DNA from 2 places in the Kitasatospora sp. NPDC015120 genome. Region 2 is predicted to be linked to the other one. Evidence: predicted binding sites of a transcription regulator. Region 2 holds the regulator's gene; the other holds the start of a gene.
The links. The regulator HspR, encoded in region 2, represses chaperone genes until heat shock. The targets are predictions, from matches to a motif close to TTGAGNNNNNNNNNCTCAA.
Positions count from the first base shown of each region.

Region 1: the regulator HspR is predicted to act here: its motif matches at 3,101-3,119, upstream of lon (endopeptidase La).

Region 1 is NZ_JBIBVJ010000009.1:97,755-104,714, forward strand. It holds gene ACF1AK_RS21765 (sensor histidine kinase) at 1-849, opposite strand, end outside; gene ACF1AK_RS21770 (response regulator transcription factor) at 934-1,671, opposite strand; gene ACF1AK_RS21775 (rhomboid-like protein) at 2,216-3,004, shown strand; gene lon (endopeptidase La) at 3,142-5,541, shown strand; gene ACF1AK_RS21785 (GtrA family protein) at 5,632-6,210, shown strand; gene ACF1AK_RS21790 (ROK family protein) at 6,203-6,960, shown strand, end outside.
Region 2 is NZ_JBIBVJ010000002.1:492,774-499,733, reverse strand. It holds gene ACF1AK_RS07010 (hypothetical protein) at 309-455, shown strand; gene ACF1AK_RS07005 (helix-turn-helix domain-containing protein) at 446-1,504, opposite strand; gene ACF1AK_RS07000 (heat shock protein transcriptional repressor HspR) at 1,710-2,222, opposite strand; gene dnaJ (molecular chaperone DnaJ) at 2,230-3,384, opposite strand; gene grpE (nucleotide exchange factor GrpE) at 3,543-4,172, opposite strand; gene dnaK (molecular chaperone DnaK) at 4,169-6,022, opposite strand; gene ACF1AK_RS06980 ((Fe-S)-binding protein) at 6,322-6,960, shown strand, end outside.

The DNA.
Region 1 (6,960 bases), on a different contig from region 2:
GCCGGGCGGGGAGTGCTTGCAGGCGTTGTCGACCAGGTTGGCGACCACCTGGTGGAGCCGCTCCGGGTCGGCGACGCCGGTCAGCCCCGCGGGGCTGACCTCCAGCGCGAGCCGGACGTCCCCGCGCCGGGAGAACGCCCCGCCCGCCGTCGCGCCGTCCACGGTGACCCCGCGCAGCACGCCGTCCAGGAACTCGCGCACCTCGAAGGGGCGGGCGTCCAGGTCGACCACGCCGTCGTCGATCTTGGAGAGGTCGAGCAGGTGGGTGACCAGCCGGCCCAGCCGTTCGGTCTGCTCCAGCGCGGCACCCAGGGTCGCCGGGTTGGGCTGGACGACGCCGTCGACCACGTTCTCCAGCACGGCGTGCAGCGCGGCGATCGGCGTGCGCAGCTCGTGCGAGACGTTGGCGACCAGTTCGCGGCGGTGCCGGTCGGCCGCCTCCAGGTCGGCCGCCATCTGGTTGAAGGTGGCGGCCAGCTCGCCGATCTCGTCGCGCGAGTTCACCTCGACCCGGCGGCTGTAGTCGCCGGAGGCCATCGCGCGGGCGGCGGCGGTCATGTCGCGCAGCGGGGCGGTCAGCCCGTGCGCGAGGAACTGCATGAAGAGCAGTGAGGCGATCATCGAGAAGATCATGATGATCCGGATCTGGGTCTCGGAGCGGATCGCCACGACCACCATGCCGGTGGCCAGGAAGACCGAGACGATCACCAGGAGGGCGAGTTTGCCCTTGATCGAGCGGACCGGGTCGAGCGGCCGGATGTCGGCCCAGACCCGTCGGGCGGCGCGGGCGGCCAGGGTGGGCGGCCGGCTGCCGTCGAGATCCCCGTTGCGTTGCTGTGGAAAGGTCATTGGTCCCCTGTGATCCCCCGCGTGGGTGCGCACGGCGGTCCGGGACACGGGCCCCCCGGCGGCCCGGTGTCCGAAGGTGTGCCGCTACGAGAGCGGGGCCTCCAGCGCGTATCCGACGCCGTGCACGGTGCGGATCCAGCTGGCGCCGATCTTCCGGCGCAGCGCCTTGACGTGGCTGTCGACGGTGCGGGTGCCGGACGCGTCCGTCCAGTCCCAGACCTCGGCCAGCAGCTGCTCGCGGGTGAGCACGGCGCGCGGCTGGGCGGCCAGGCAGGCGAGCAGGTCGAACTCGGTCGGCGTCAGGTGGACGTCGCCCGAGGCGAGCCGGACCCGGCGCTGCACGTGGTCGATCTCCAGCTCGCCGAAGCGCAGGCTGCCCAGCGCGGGCGTGCGGGCGGCCTGCTGGGCGCGCTCGACGCGGCGCAGCAGCACATTGACCCGGGCGGCCAGCTCGCGCATGGAGAAGGGCTTGGTCATGTAGTCGTCGGCGCCGACGCCGAGGCCGACCAGCAGGTCCGTCTCGTCGTCGCGCGCGGTGAGCATCAGGACCGGTACCGGGCGCTGGGCCTGGATCCGGCGGCACACCTCCAGGCCGTCGAAGCCGGGGAGCATGATGTCGAGCACGACGAGGTCGGGCTGCCAGGTGTGGAAGCCGTCGACGGCGCCCGGGCCGTCGTGGGCCACGGCGACCTTGAAGCCCTCCGCGCCCAGCCGGGCCGCGATGGACTCGGCGATCGTGGGTTCGTCCTCGACCACCAGCACTCTGCGCTGACTGCTCACCGTGCCGCCGGCGTTCTGGTTGTCCTGCTGAATTTCTGTCACGGTCACGCCACCGCCCCCAGGGCTGCGGGCCGGCCATCTGTGGGGATGGCGAAGGCTCCGCTCGTAGTCTTGTTCCGTCGTGGACTGTGCCGGGTCCGCCGTCCCGTCGCGTGTGCGGGGTCGGCGAGCGTGCGCCGCTCACTTCTCCCGCGCACCTCGCAGCGTACGGACAGCGGGTGATTCCCGGCAGGTGGACCGGACATTTCCGGCCCGAGGGCCGGCTTGCCGGGCCGGCCGTCGGGCCCACTCGGAAGTGGGCACGGGCCGATACCTTACCCGGCGTTTTTTCACTCCGTAACGGTACGTATGCACATCGGTCGGCGCCAAGCCGCCGGTCAGCGGGGACGGGCGTGGGTATAAGGGGAGAAGGTCTGGACCAATCTGGCCGGCCTCGCGGACCCGCCGCGTCCAGCGTTCTCCCAGCCGGCTCCCAGCGGCCGGCCGTACCGTGGGCACGACAAATCGCGGGGGCGGGATTTCCGGTGGGCGCCGGTACGTTGGACACGCGCGGGGTGACGGCTGCGGGTGGTGGAGCGGAGGCGGCATGACGGAGCGGCAGGTGTGCGCCGGGCGCGGCGGGCCGCCGTACGGGATGCTCCGGCGCGGGCTGCGGGGCGGGGTGGTCGCATGGGCGCTGGCCCGGGTGCCGACCCCCCGGAGCACCCCCTTCGCGCTCGGCTACCTCGCCGTGGTCGGCGCCACCACCACCTTCGCCCAGCTGGCCGATCCCGACCTCGTGCGCCGGCTCCAGGAGGCGTCCAGCTCCGACGGGCACAACCTGCTGCAGCACCCGCTGCGGGCGCTGCTGCTCAGCGGCTTCTGGGTGGCCGGCCCGGACTGGGTGCCCTACCTGTGGGCCTTCGCCCTCACCGTCGCGCCGCTGGAGCGCCGGGTCGGCCCGGTCCGGGCGGCCGCCGTCTTCGCCGCCGGGCACGCCGGCGCCACCCTGCTCTCCCAGGGCGTGGTGATCGTCGGGGTGGAGAGCGGGCGGCTGGAGCCGGCCGCGATGGACTACCTGGACATCGGTGTCAGCTACGGCGTGCTGGCCAGCCTCGGCGCGCTGGCCGGGCTGCTGCGGCCGGCCGGGCGGGTGGCCGTGCTGGCCCTGGCCGCGGGGCTGATCGCCGAGCAGATCGCCGGCGACCGGGACCTCGTGACCGGGGTGGGCCATCCGGCGGCGCTGCTGACCGGGGTGGCGCTGTGGCGGTGGCTGCGCCGCTGGGACGGGCGCCGGTCGTGCCGCAGCCGGCTCGGGGCGCCGCCCGTGCGCCCCCGGTCCGCCTCCGCGCCCGCGTCCGCGCCGGGCCGGCCCGCGGTCCTGGACCGTTTCTGACCCGGTTCCGGCGCGGTTTTTGACGGGACGGCCCGAGGTCCTCCACCGTTCGCTCACGGCGAACGGAAGCTGGGGAACATCCGGAGCCCGCGAAGCCTTAGTCAGGTCGACTCAAGTTCGCTGACTGGGGAGAGATCATGGCATCGACGTCCACTCCGCTCACCCTGCCCGTGCTGCCGCTCGACGACGAGGTCGTCCTGCCGGGCATGGTCGTTCCGCTGGACCTGAAGGACACCGAGGTCCGCGCCGCGGTCGAGGCCGCGCGCGCCGCCGCCACCGGCACCACCGGAAAGCCCCAGGTCCTGCTGGTCCCGCGGGTGGACGGTTCCTACGCGGCGGCCGGCACCCTCGCCACCGTCGAGCAGGTCGGCCGGCTGGCCGACGGCGACCCGGCCGCGCTGGTCCGCGCGGTGCGCCGGGTGCGGATCGGCGTCGGCACCACCGGCCCCGGCGCCGCCCTCTGGGTGGAGACCACGCCGTTCCGCGAGTCCTCGGTCGGCACCCCGGTGGCCGGGCGCGCCGCCGAGCTGGTCCGGGAGTACAAGAGCCTGTCCACCCAGTGGCTGCGCAAGCGCGGCGCCTGGCAGATCGTCGACCGGGTGGCCGCCATCGAGGGCGTCGGCGAGCTCGCCGACAACATCGGCTACGCGTCCTTCGTCACCGCCGAGCAGAAGCTGAAGGTGCTGCTGGAGGCCGACCAGGTCGCGCGACTGGAGTACGCGCTCGGCCTGCTCCGCGACCACCTCGCCGAGGAGGAGGTCAACGACACCATCCGCAAGGACGTCGAGGAGGGCGTCGCCAAGCAGCAGAAGGAGTTCCTGCTCCGCCGCCAGCTGGAGGCCGTGCGCAAGGAACTGGCCGAGCTGAACGGCGACCCGGCCGACGAGGAGGGCGACTACCGCGCCCGGGTCGAGGCCGCCGACCTGCCCGAGAAGGTCCGCGAGGCCGCGCTCAAGGAGGTCGACAAGCTGGAGCGCTCCAGCGACCAGTCGCCCGAGGGCTCGTGGATCCGCACCTGGCTGGACACCGTCCTGGAGCTGCCCTGGAACGAGCGCACCGAGGACTCCTACGACATCGCCGGCGCCCGCGCGGTGCTGGACGCCGACCACGCCGGGCTGGCCGACGTGAAGGAGCGCATCGTCGAGTACCTGGCCGTCCGCAAGCGCCGGGCCGACCAGGGGCTCGGGCTGGTCGGCGGCCGCCGGGGAGGCGCCGTGCTGGCGCTGGTCGGCCCGCCCGGCGTCGGCAAGACCTCGCTCGGCGAGTCGGTGGCCCGCGCCATGGGCCGCAGCTTCGTCCGGGTCGCGCTCGGCGGCGTCCGGGACGAGGCGGAGATCCGCGGCCACCGGCGCACCTACGTCGGCGCGCTGCCCGGCCGGCTGGTCCGGGCGATCAAGGAGGCCGGCTCGATGAACCCGGTCGTCCTGCTCGACGAGATCGACAAGGTCGGCTCCGACTACCGGGGCGACCCGGCGGCCGCCCTGCTGGAGGTGCTCGACCCGGCGCAGAACCACACCTTCCGGGACCACTACCTGGAGGTCGAGCTGGACCTCTCCGACGTGGTCTTCCTCGCCACCGCCAATGTGCTGGAGGCCATCCCCGAGCCGCTGCTCGACCGGATGGAGCTGGTCCGGCTGGACGGATACACCGAGGACGAGAAGGTCGTCATCGCCCGGGACCACCTGCTCCCGCGCCAGCTGGAGAGGGCCGGGCTGGCGGAGGGCGAGGTCACGGTCGACGAGTCGGCGCTGCGCCGGCTGGCCGGGGAGTACACCCGCGAGGCCGGCGTCCGCAACCTCGAACGGGCCGTCTCCCGGGTGCTGCGCAAGGTCGCCGCGCAGACCGAGCTGGGCGAGCGCGAGCTGCCCGCCGCGATCGGCGCCGACGACCTGCGGGCCCTGATCGGCCGGCCGCACCACGTCCCGGAGGCGGCCCAGGAGCCCGCCGAGCGGCGGACCGCGGTGCCCGGCGTGGCCACCGGCCTGGCGGTCACCGGGGCCGGCGGTGACGTCCTCTACATCGAGGCCTCCCTCGCCGACGCCGAGACCGGCGGCACCGGGCTGACCCTGACCGGCCAGCTGGGCGACGTCATGAAGGAGTCCGCGCACATCGCGTTGTCCTACCTGCGCTCGCGCGGCGCCGAACTGGAGCTGCCGGTCACCTCGCTGCGCGACCGCGGCGTGCATCTGCACATCCCGGCCGGGGCCATCCCCAAGGACGGGCCGAGCGCCGGCATCACCATGACCACGGCGCTGGCCTCGCTGCTCTCCGGGCGCAAGGTGCGCACCGACGTGGCGATGACCGGAGAGGTGTCGCTGACCGGGCGGGTGCTGCCGATCGGCGGGGTGAAGCAGAAGCTGCTCGCCGCCGACCGGGCCGGCATCACCACGGTGATCATCCCCAAGCGCAACGAGCCCGACCTGGACGACCTGCCCGCGGAGGTGCTGGAGCGGCTGACCGTCCACCCGGTCGCCGACGTCCGGGAGGTGCTGGAGCTGGCCCTGGAGCCGGCCGGCGTGCTGGTGGCGGCGGCCTGACGCCCGCCGCGCCGCGCCACCCCGCGGCCCGTCCCGTCCGGCGCTCCGCCCGGACGGGACGGGCCGCGGGGTGCGTGCCAGACTGCGAGAGTGCCGTCCTTGACCCAGCGCGTGCTGGCCCGGGTGCCGGAGCGGGTGCGACCGCTCCTGGTCCGGCACCGGCAGCTGGTGAAGTTCCTGCTGGTCGGCAGCGGCTGCTTCGCGCTGACGCTGCTGATGAACTACGCGCTGCGGCTGACCGTGCTGGAGCACAAGCCGGTGGTGGCGCTCACCGTGGCCACGGTGGCCGGCACCGCCGTCTCCTACGTGCTCAACCGGCGCTGGAGCTTCCGCTCCTCCTGGCGGCGGCGCGAACCGCTGCTGTTCCTGCTGGTGAGCGCCCTCGCCATCGCCGTCAACGTGCTGCCGCTGATCGTCTCGCGCTACCTGTTCGAGCTGCGCGAGCCGCGGGTCGGCCCGGTCACCCAGGAAGTCGCCGACTTCCTGAGCGGAATGGTGCTGGGCACCTTCGCGGCGATGCTGTTCCGCTTCTGGGCCATGCGGCGCTGGGTCTTCACCCGGGTGGAGCAGTCCCTCGGGACCACCGGCGCGGCGGGCCCCGACGGCTGGGGCGTCCTCGGCGCGCCCGTGACGCCGGCGGAGACCGGAGCGGGTGAGGGCGATGCGTGAACCGGACGCCCTGCGGGGCGGCGGGCCGGCCAGCCAGCAGGGCATGCGCCGGGCCAATCTGGCCCTGGTGCTGAGGGTCATCACCCGCACCCCGCGCTCGCGCGCCGAGGTGGCCGCCGAGACCGGGCTGACCAGGGCCGCCGTCTCCTCGCTGGCCGAGGAGCTGATCGCGGCCGGACTGGTGGCCGAGGAGGGCCCGGCCGCCCCCAGCGGCAAGGTCGGCCGGCCCGGCACCGCGCTCGGGCTGAACCGGGACGGCCCGGCGGGCCTGGGCGCCGAGATCGGGGTGGAGCACCTGGGCGCCTGCGCGGTCGACCTGCGCGGCGAGGTCCGCGCCTGGCGCCGCCAGGAGATCCGCAACCGGGGCCGGCAGCCCGCCGCCGTGATGGCCGACCTCGCCGAACTGCTCCGCCGGGCCGCCGCCGACGCCGCACTGCGCCCGGCCGGGCTGGCGCTGGCCGTGCCCGGACTGGTCGGCGCCGACGGCGCGCTGCTCCAGCGGGCGGCCAACCTGGGCTGGCGGGACGTCGCGGCCGCCGCCGAGCTGCGGCTCGCGCTGCGAGCCGCCAACGCCGGGGAACTGGCCGAGCTCCCGCTGCGGGCCGACAACGAGGCCAACCTCGGCGGGCTGGCCGAGCTCTGGCTGGGCGGCGGGCCGGAGCACTTCCTGCACGTCTCCGCCGAGGCCGGGATCGGCTCGGCGATCGTCGTCGACGGCCGGCTGCTGCGCGGCGCGCGCGGCTACGCGGG
Region 2 (6,960 bases):
GCGGGTTGATCGTCCAATGAGACGGGTCTTGGCGTCCACAGCGTCGTGCTGGCATCTGACTGCCAGGCAGTCAGATGACACACCGCCGGGCCTGACCGGCGCGTACGTTGGTTGTGCTCACATCAGGAGAGCTTGTTCGGGGTGAGAGTAGACGTCGTCGACGTGCTCCTGCCAGCCCTCGCAACGCTCTGCGGGTGTCCTGGGGCGTGACACGTCGGCCCTTCATGGGTCATCATATGGTCGCATTAGTGCGACCGTCGCCCGATGAGTCGATGCTCGCAGTAAGTTGTCATGAAAGGAGTGATGTTGTGCTGAAGGCGCGCCGTATTGCTGTCTCTGCATTCCTCCTGGGCATCGCCATGCTCATTGGAGTGGGCTCGGCCACCGCTGATGACTCCCATTGGGGGGCCGACCGCCAGCAGGTTGCCATGCTCGACATGGACAGTCACTGGTAGGACTTTTGCCAGTCAAGGGGAAGGACCGATGCATCGGGCAGCATCGGTCCTTCTTGTTGCCGGGCGAGTTTCCAGCCCAGCTGGAAGAGCGTTTCGACCTCGTGCTCCTCGCGGAGTTCGGCGATGTGGCGGGCCAGTGTGCGCTCGCTCAGTCCGAGCCGGCGCGCGATCGTTCTGTGGCCGGCTCCCTGGAGCATCATCCGGATGATTTGCTGACGCATGCTCGAAACCACCTGGCGGGGGATCTCGTGCGAACCGGAGAAGGGAATGGCCCGCTCCCACTGGCTGCTGAACACGTGCACGATGTAGCTGATCACCGCCTCGTCCCGGATGAAGGCCGCGCGGTCGCGGTTCTCCTCGCCCCCGACGGTGACCACGGCCACCTTGCGGTCGAGCACGATGAGCTTGGCGAACGCCTCGTCGAGGGTCCTCACCTGGCAGCCTGCCTGGGTGATCTCCCGCACGTAGTCGACCGTCGGATTGGAATAGCGCGCACCCGGCTGGTAAATGGTCCGGATGGTGCCGCCGCGCTGCACGAATCTCATGTCCCGGTCGATGGCGATCCGCAATGCGTCGGCCGCCCGGCCGCCGCCGGGCTGCGCGGTCAGCATCTCGCGCGAGGCGTTCTCCAGCAGCGTTTCCAGGAGCTGGTTTATGGTGCCGCGGCCCTGGACGTACTCAATTGATCCGCCGGGTTCCGGTCCGGTGGTGTGCGCCTGGTATTCGAGGCTGAGTTCCTGCAGGGTCGCGTGCAGCGAAATCGACCGGCGGAGCAGATCGGCGGCCTCCATCTGGAGATTGTTCGAGGCCGATTCGGCGAGCTGCCGGGGGTCTTTCACCGCGAAGGTGCCCGGGGGGCCCACTTCCGGATTGAGGAGCCCGAGCCGCAGCAACTCCTGGAGCGGTTCGTGGTCGGATTCCGGCGACAGCGGACAGCCCTGGTCGTCCGTCAGGGGCCCGTCGTGCCGCAGGGCCTTCTGGTACAGGCTTCGGGCCTCGGGAGACAGCACCCCCTCGTGGCTGGCTCCAGACCTGTGTCCGGCACTCATCTGCGGCTCCTCGCCGTTGGCTGGACCGGGTGGACTGCGCGGACCTGGTCCGCCCTGGGCATCCTAGGCGCCGCGTGCCCCCGTGCCGACTGCTGCGTGGTGTTCGAGCCGGTTCCCCGCTTCCTGAACCTTCGCACTGGAACGATACTGCCGGTACCCGCTGTACGGCGGGTACCGGCGGTGGTGCGCGGGCGCGTGACGGTCGTCAGCGCTTGGGACGCCAGACGACGAGGGCGCTGGAGTGCGGGGTCGGGGGCTGGTAGGGGACGAGGTCGCGCCGGTAGGAGGCGTGGATGGTGGCCTCGCGCTGCTGGAGCGCGGTGGCCGCGCCCTCCAGGGAGTCGGCCAGTTCGGCGATCCGCGACTGCAGCGCGGCGACCTGGTTCTCCAGCTCGATGATCCGCTTGATGCCGGCCAGGTTGATGCCCTCGTCCTGGGAGAGCCGCTGGACCTCGCGCAGCTGCTGGATGTCGCGCGCGGAGTAGCGGCGGCCGCGTCCGGCGGTGCGGTCGGGGCTGACCAGGCCGAGCCGGTCGTACTGGCGGAGGGTCTGCGGGTGCAGGCCGGAGAGCTCGGCGGCCACCGAGATCACGTAGACCGGGGTCTCCTCGGTGAGCACGTACGGGGGCTGCGGGGCGGTCCGGCGGGTGGTGCGGCGGGCGCCGCCACCGGGAAGACCGTCGCCGAGGCCGGGGCCGATGGGTTCGTCGGGGGTCATCTGGTCGTCACGCTCCCTTCGCCGCTCGGAAGAGGGCGGCTCGCGGGTCGTCGGAGGCGGTCGCCTCGCGGTACTGCTCCAGAGCGGTCAGGGCGTCGCCGGTGACGGCCTGCGGCACCACGACCTCCACGGTGACCAGCAGGTCGCCGCGGGTGCCGTCCTTGCGGGTGGCGCCCTTGCCGCGGGCCCGCAGGGTCAGGCCGTTGGCGCTGCCCGGGGGCAGCTTGAGCTTCACCGAGGGGCCGTTCAGGGTCGGCACCTCGATGGTGCCGCCGAGGGCCGCCTCGGGGAAGGTCACCGGGACGGTCACCGTCAGGTTGTCGCCCTTGCGCCCGAACACCGCGTGCGGGTCGACGTGGACGGTGACGTACAGGTCGCCGGGCTGGCCGCCGCGCTCGCCCTGGGCGCCCTTGCCCTTGAGACGGATCCGCTGGGCGTCCTGGACGCCGGCCGGGATCCGGACCTGCATGGTGCGGGCGGAGCTGGCGCGGCCGCTGCCGTGGCAGTCGGGGCAGGGGTCGTCGACGATCATGCCGCGGCCCCGGCAGTCCCGGCAGGGCTCGGAGAGCGCGAAGGCGCCCTGGCCGCGGCTGACCGTGCCGGAGCCCACGCAGGTCGGACAGACCCGCGGGGTGGTGCCGGACTTGGCGCCGGTGCCGTTGCAGAGCCGGCAGGGGGCCTGGCTGGTCATCCGCAGCGGGACGGTGGCGCCGTCGACGGCCTCCTCGAAGGAGAGCGTCACCTCGGTCTCGACGTCGGCGCCCCGCCGCGGCTGGGCCTGCCGGGCGCCGCGGTTGAACAGGCCGCCGAAGACGTCGCCCAGCCCGCCGCCGGGGCCGCCGCCCTGGCTGCCGCTGAAGAGGTCGCCGAAGTCGAAGCTGTAGCTGCCGGTGCCGCCGGGGCCGCCCGGCCGGAAGCCGCCGTTGGCGAAGAGGCTGCGGGCCTCGTCGTACTCCTTGCGGCGCTTCTCGTCGGAGAGGACGTCGTACGCCTCGGAGATGTCCTTGAACCGCTCCTCGGCCTTGGTGTCGCCCTTGTTGGCGTCGGGGTGGAACTCGCGCGCCAGCTTGCGGTAGGTCTTCTTGATCTCCGTGGCGCTGGCGTCCTTGGGCACGCCGAGGACCTTGTAGTAGTCCTTCTCCACGTAGTCCTTGCCGCTCATGGCCGGCGCCACCTCCCGAGGTCCATCGTCACAGTGCTGTCAACGGGCCGGGCACGGTCCTCCGTGCCCGGGGACGCCGACAGCGCGCTGCGGAGCCGGCCGCCGTACTGGCCGGCGTACGACTCCGCAGCGCAAGGGTTGTCAACCGTCACCGGTGGTCAGCTGTCCGAGCCACCGTCGGCCTGGTCCTTCTTCTCCCCGCCCTTGGCGGTGTCGGCGTCCGGGCCGGACGTGGTCTGGGTGCCCGGCTGGGGCTCCGCGACCGCGACCATCGCCGGGCGGATGATCCGCTCGCCGATCCGGTAGCCGGGCTGGAGGATCTGGACACAGGTGTCCTCGGTGACGTCCGAGGAGTAGCTGTGCATCAGCGCCTCGTGCATGGTCGGGTCGAAGGGCTCGCCCTCCTTGCCGAACTGCTGCAGGCCCAGCTTGGCGACGACCGTCTCCAGCGACTCCGCGACGGACTTGAAGCCGCCCGTCACCTCGCCGTGGTCGCGGGCGCGGCCGATGTCGTCCAGCACCGGGATCAGCGACTCCAGGATGTTGGAGACGGCGATCTCGCGGACCGTCAGCCGGTCGCGCTCGACCCGCTTGCGGTAGTTCTGGTACTCGGCCTGCAGGCGCTGGAGATCGGCGGTGCGCTCGGCCACCTCGCGCTTGGCCGCGGCGACCTCGTCCGCACCGGAGCCCTCGGCCCCGGCCGCGGCGGCCTCCTCGGCCGCCTTGATCACGGCCTCCTCGGCGGCGGAGTCGTCGCCGGGCTCGGCACCCTGCGGCTTCTCCGTCATGCCGCACCGCCCTTGGGCTTCTCGTCGTCCACGATCTCGGCGTCGACGACGTCGTCGTCCTTGGCACCGGCGTCGCCGGCGTCACCGGCCGCGCCCGCACCGGCCGCACCGGCGGCGTCGGCGTTGGCGTACAGCGCCTGGCCGAGCTTCTGGGCGGTGGTGGAGACCTTCTCCGAGGCCTCGCGGATCTTCGCGATGTCCTCGCCCTTCAGGGCTTCCTTCAGCTCGCCGATGGCGGTCTCGACCTCGGTCTTGACGTCGGCCGGCAGCTTGTCGGCGTTGTCGGCGATGAACTTCTCGGTGGAGTAGACGAGCTGCTCGGCCTGGTTGCGGGTCTCCACGGCCTCGCGGCGCTTGTGGTCCTCCTCCGCGTACTGCTCGGCCTCGCGCATCATGCGCTCGATGTCGTCCTTCGGCAGCGCGGAGCCGCCGGTGACGGTCATCTTCTGCTCCTTGCCGGTGCCGAGGTCCTTCGCGCCGACGTGCATGATGCCGTTGGCGTCGATGTCGAAGGTGACCTCGATCTGGGGCAGGCCGCGCGGGGCCGGCGGCAGGCCGGTCAGCTCGAACATGCCGAGCTTCTTGTTGTACGCGGCGATCTCGCGCTCGCCCTGGTAGACCTGGATCTGCACGGACGGCTGGTTGTCCTCGGCCGTGGTGAAGATCTCCGAGCGCTTGGTCGGGATCGTGGTGTTGCGCTCGATCAGCTTGGTCATGATGCCGCCCTTGGTCTCGATGCCGAGGGACAGCGGGGTGACGTCGAGCAGCAGGACGTCCTTGACCTCGCCCTTGAGGACACCGGCCTGGAGCGAGGCGCCGATGGCGACGACCTCGTCCGGGTTGACGCCCTTGTTGGCCTCCTTGCCGCCGGTCAGCTCGCGGACGAGCTCGGCGACGGCCGGCATGCGGGTGGAGCCGCCGACGAGGACGACGTGGTCGATCTCGGAGAGCGAGATGCCGGCGTCCTTGATCACGTTGTGGAACGGGATCTTGCAGCGCTCCAGCAGGTCGGAGGTCAGCTGCTGGAACTGGGCGCGGGTGAGCTTCTCGTCCAGGTGCAGCGGGCCCTCGGCGGAGGCCGTGATGTAGGGCAGGTTGATCGAGGTCTCGGAGGACGAGGACAGCTCGATCTTCGCCTTCTCGGCGGCCTCGCGCAGACGCTGCAGGGCCATCTTGTCCTTGGACAGGTCGACGCCGTGGCCGGCCTGGAAGACCTTGACCAGGTGGTCGACGACCTTCTGGTCCCAGTCGTCGCCACCGAGGTGGTTGTCACCGTTGGTGGCCTTCACCTCGACGACCCCGTCGCCGATCTCCAGCAGCGAGACGTCGAAGGTGCCGCCACCGAGGTCGAAGACCAGGATGGTCTGGTCGTCCTTGTCCAGGCCGTAGGCCAGGGCGGCCGCGGTCGGCTCGTTGACGATGCGCAGGACGTTGAGGCCCGCGATCTCACCGGCCTCCTTGGTGGCCTGGCGCTCGGAGTCGGAGAAGTACGCCGGGACGGTGATGACGGCGTCGGTGACCGTCTCGCCCAGGTAGGACTCGGCGTCGCGCTTCAGCTTCTGCAGGATGAAGGCGCTGATCTGCTGCGGGTTGAAGTCCTTGCCGTCCAGCCCGATCTTCCAGCTGGTGCCCATGTGGCGCTTGACCGAGCGGATGGTGCGGTCGACGTTGGTGACCGCCTGGCGCTTGGCCACCTCGCCGACGAGCACCTCGCCGTTCTTCGCGAAGGCCACGACGGACGGCGTGGTCCGCGCGCCCTCGGCGTTCGTGATGACGGTGGGCTCGCCACCCTCCAGAACGCTGACGACCGAGTTCGTCGTGCCGAGGTCGATGCCGACCGCGCGTGCCATCGTAGATACCTCCACGGAAGAGTTGAGCTTTACGGACTCAAGGATGCATGACCGGCCAGGCGCCGTCAACAGGACTGAGTCCGGTCCGCTCAACTTTGCTGAGCCGTTGGCCCGGAACGGGGCGGCGCGCCGCGGCGGGAGTGCGTTCGCGTGACTGCCGCCATACCTTGAGCATCTTCAGCGGAAGTGTTGGCGAACGGTAATGTCCGGGCCGTCGGCCCTGGAAGTTACCGACGAGTACACTCCCCTTGGAGACACTGCACACCCGCAACTCGCAAGCCGCAGGAGACGGAGAGCCGATGCAGCTAGCAGCGATCGTCATCTCGCTGGTCACGTTCGTGGTCGGCACCGCGCTCGCCGCTCGTGCGGCGCTGTACATCTACCGGGTGGTGCGGACCGGCCAGCCGGACGCCACCCGCTTCGGGCAGCCCGCGCAGCGGGTGAGGACCGTGGCCGTGGAGTTCGTCGGCCACACCCGGATGAACCGCTGGGGGATCGTGGGCATCGCCCACTGGTTCGTCGCGGTCGGCTTCCTCACCCTGGGCCTGACCCTGCTGACCGCCTTCTTCCAGCTGTTCGACGCCGAGTTCGTGCTGCCGGTGCTCGGCGGCTGGCTGCCGTACGAGCTGTTCACCGAGCTGGTCGGCACCCTCACCACGCTGGGCATCGCGACGCTGATCGTCATCCGCCTGCTGAGCCTGCCCGGCCGGGCGGGCCGCAAGTCCCGCTTCGCCGGCTCGATCGCCTGGCAGGCCTTCTACGTCGAGTACACGATCCTCGGCATCGGCCTGTGCATCATGATCCTGCGCGGCCTGGAGGGCGCGCTGGAGGGCGTCGGCTCCTACGAGGCCACGTACCTGATTTCCTACCCGCTGGTGGCGGCCTTCCGCGGCCTGTCCCACGGCACCCTGGAGAACCTGGTCTACCTCTTCGCGATG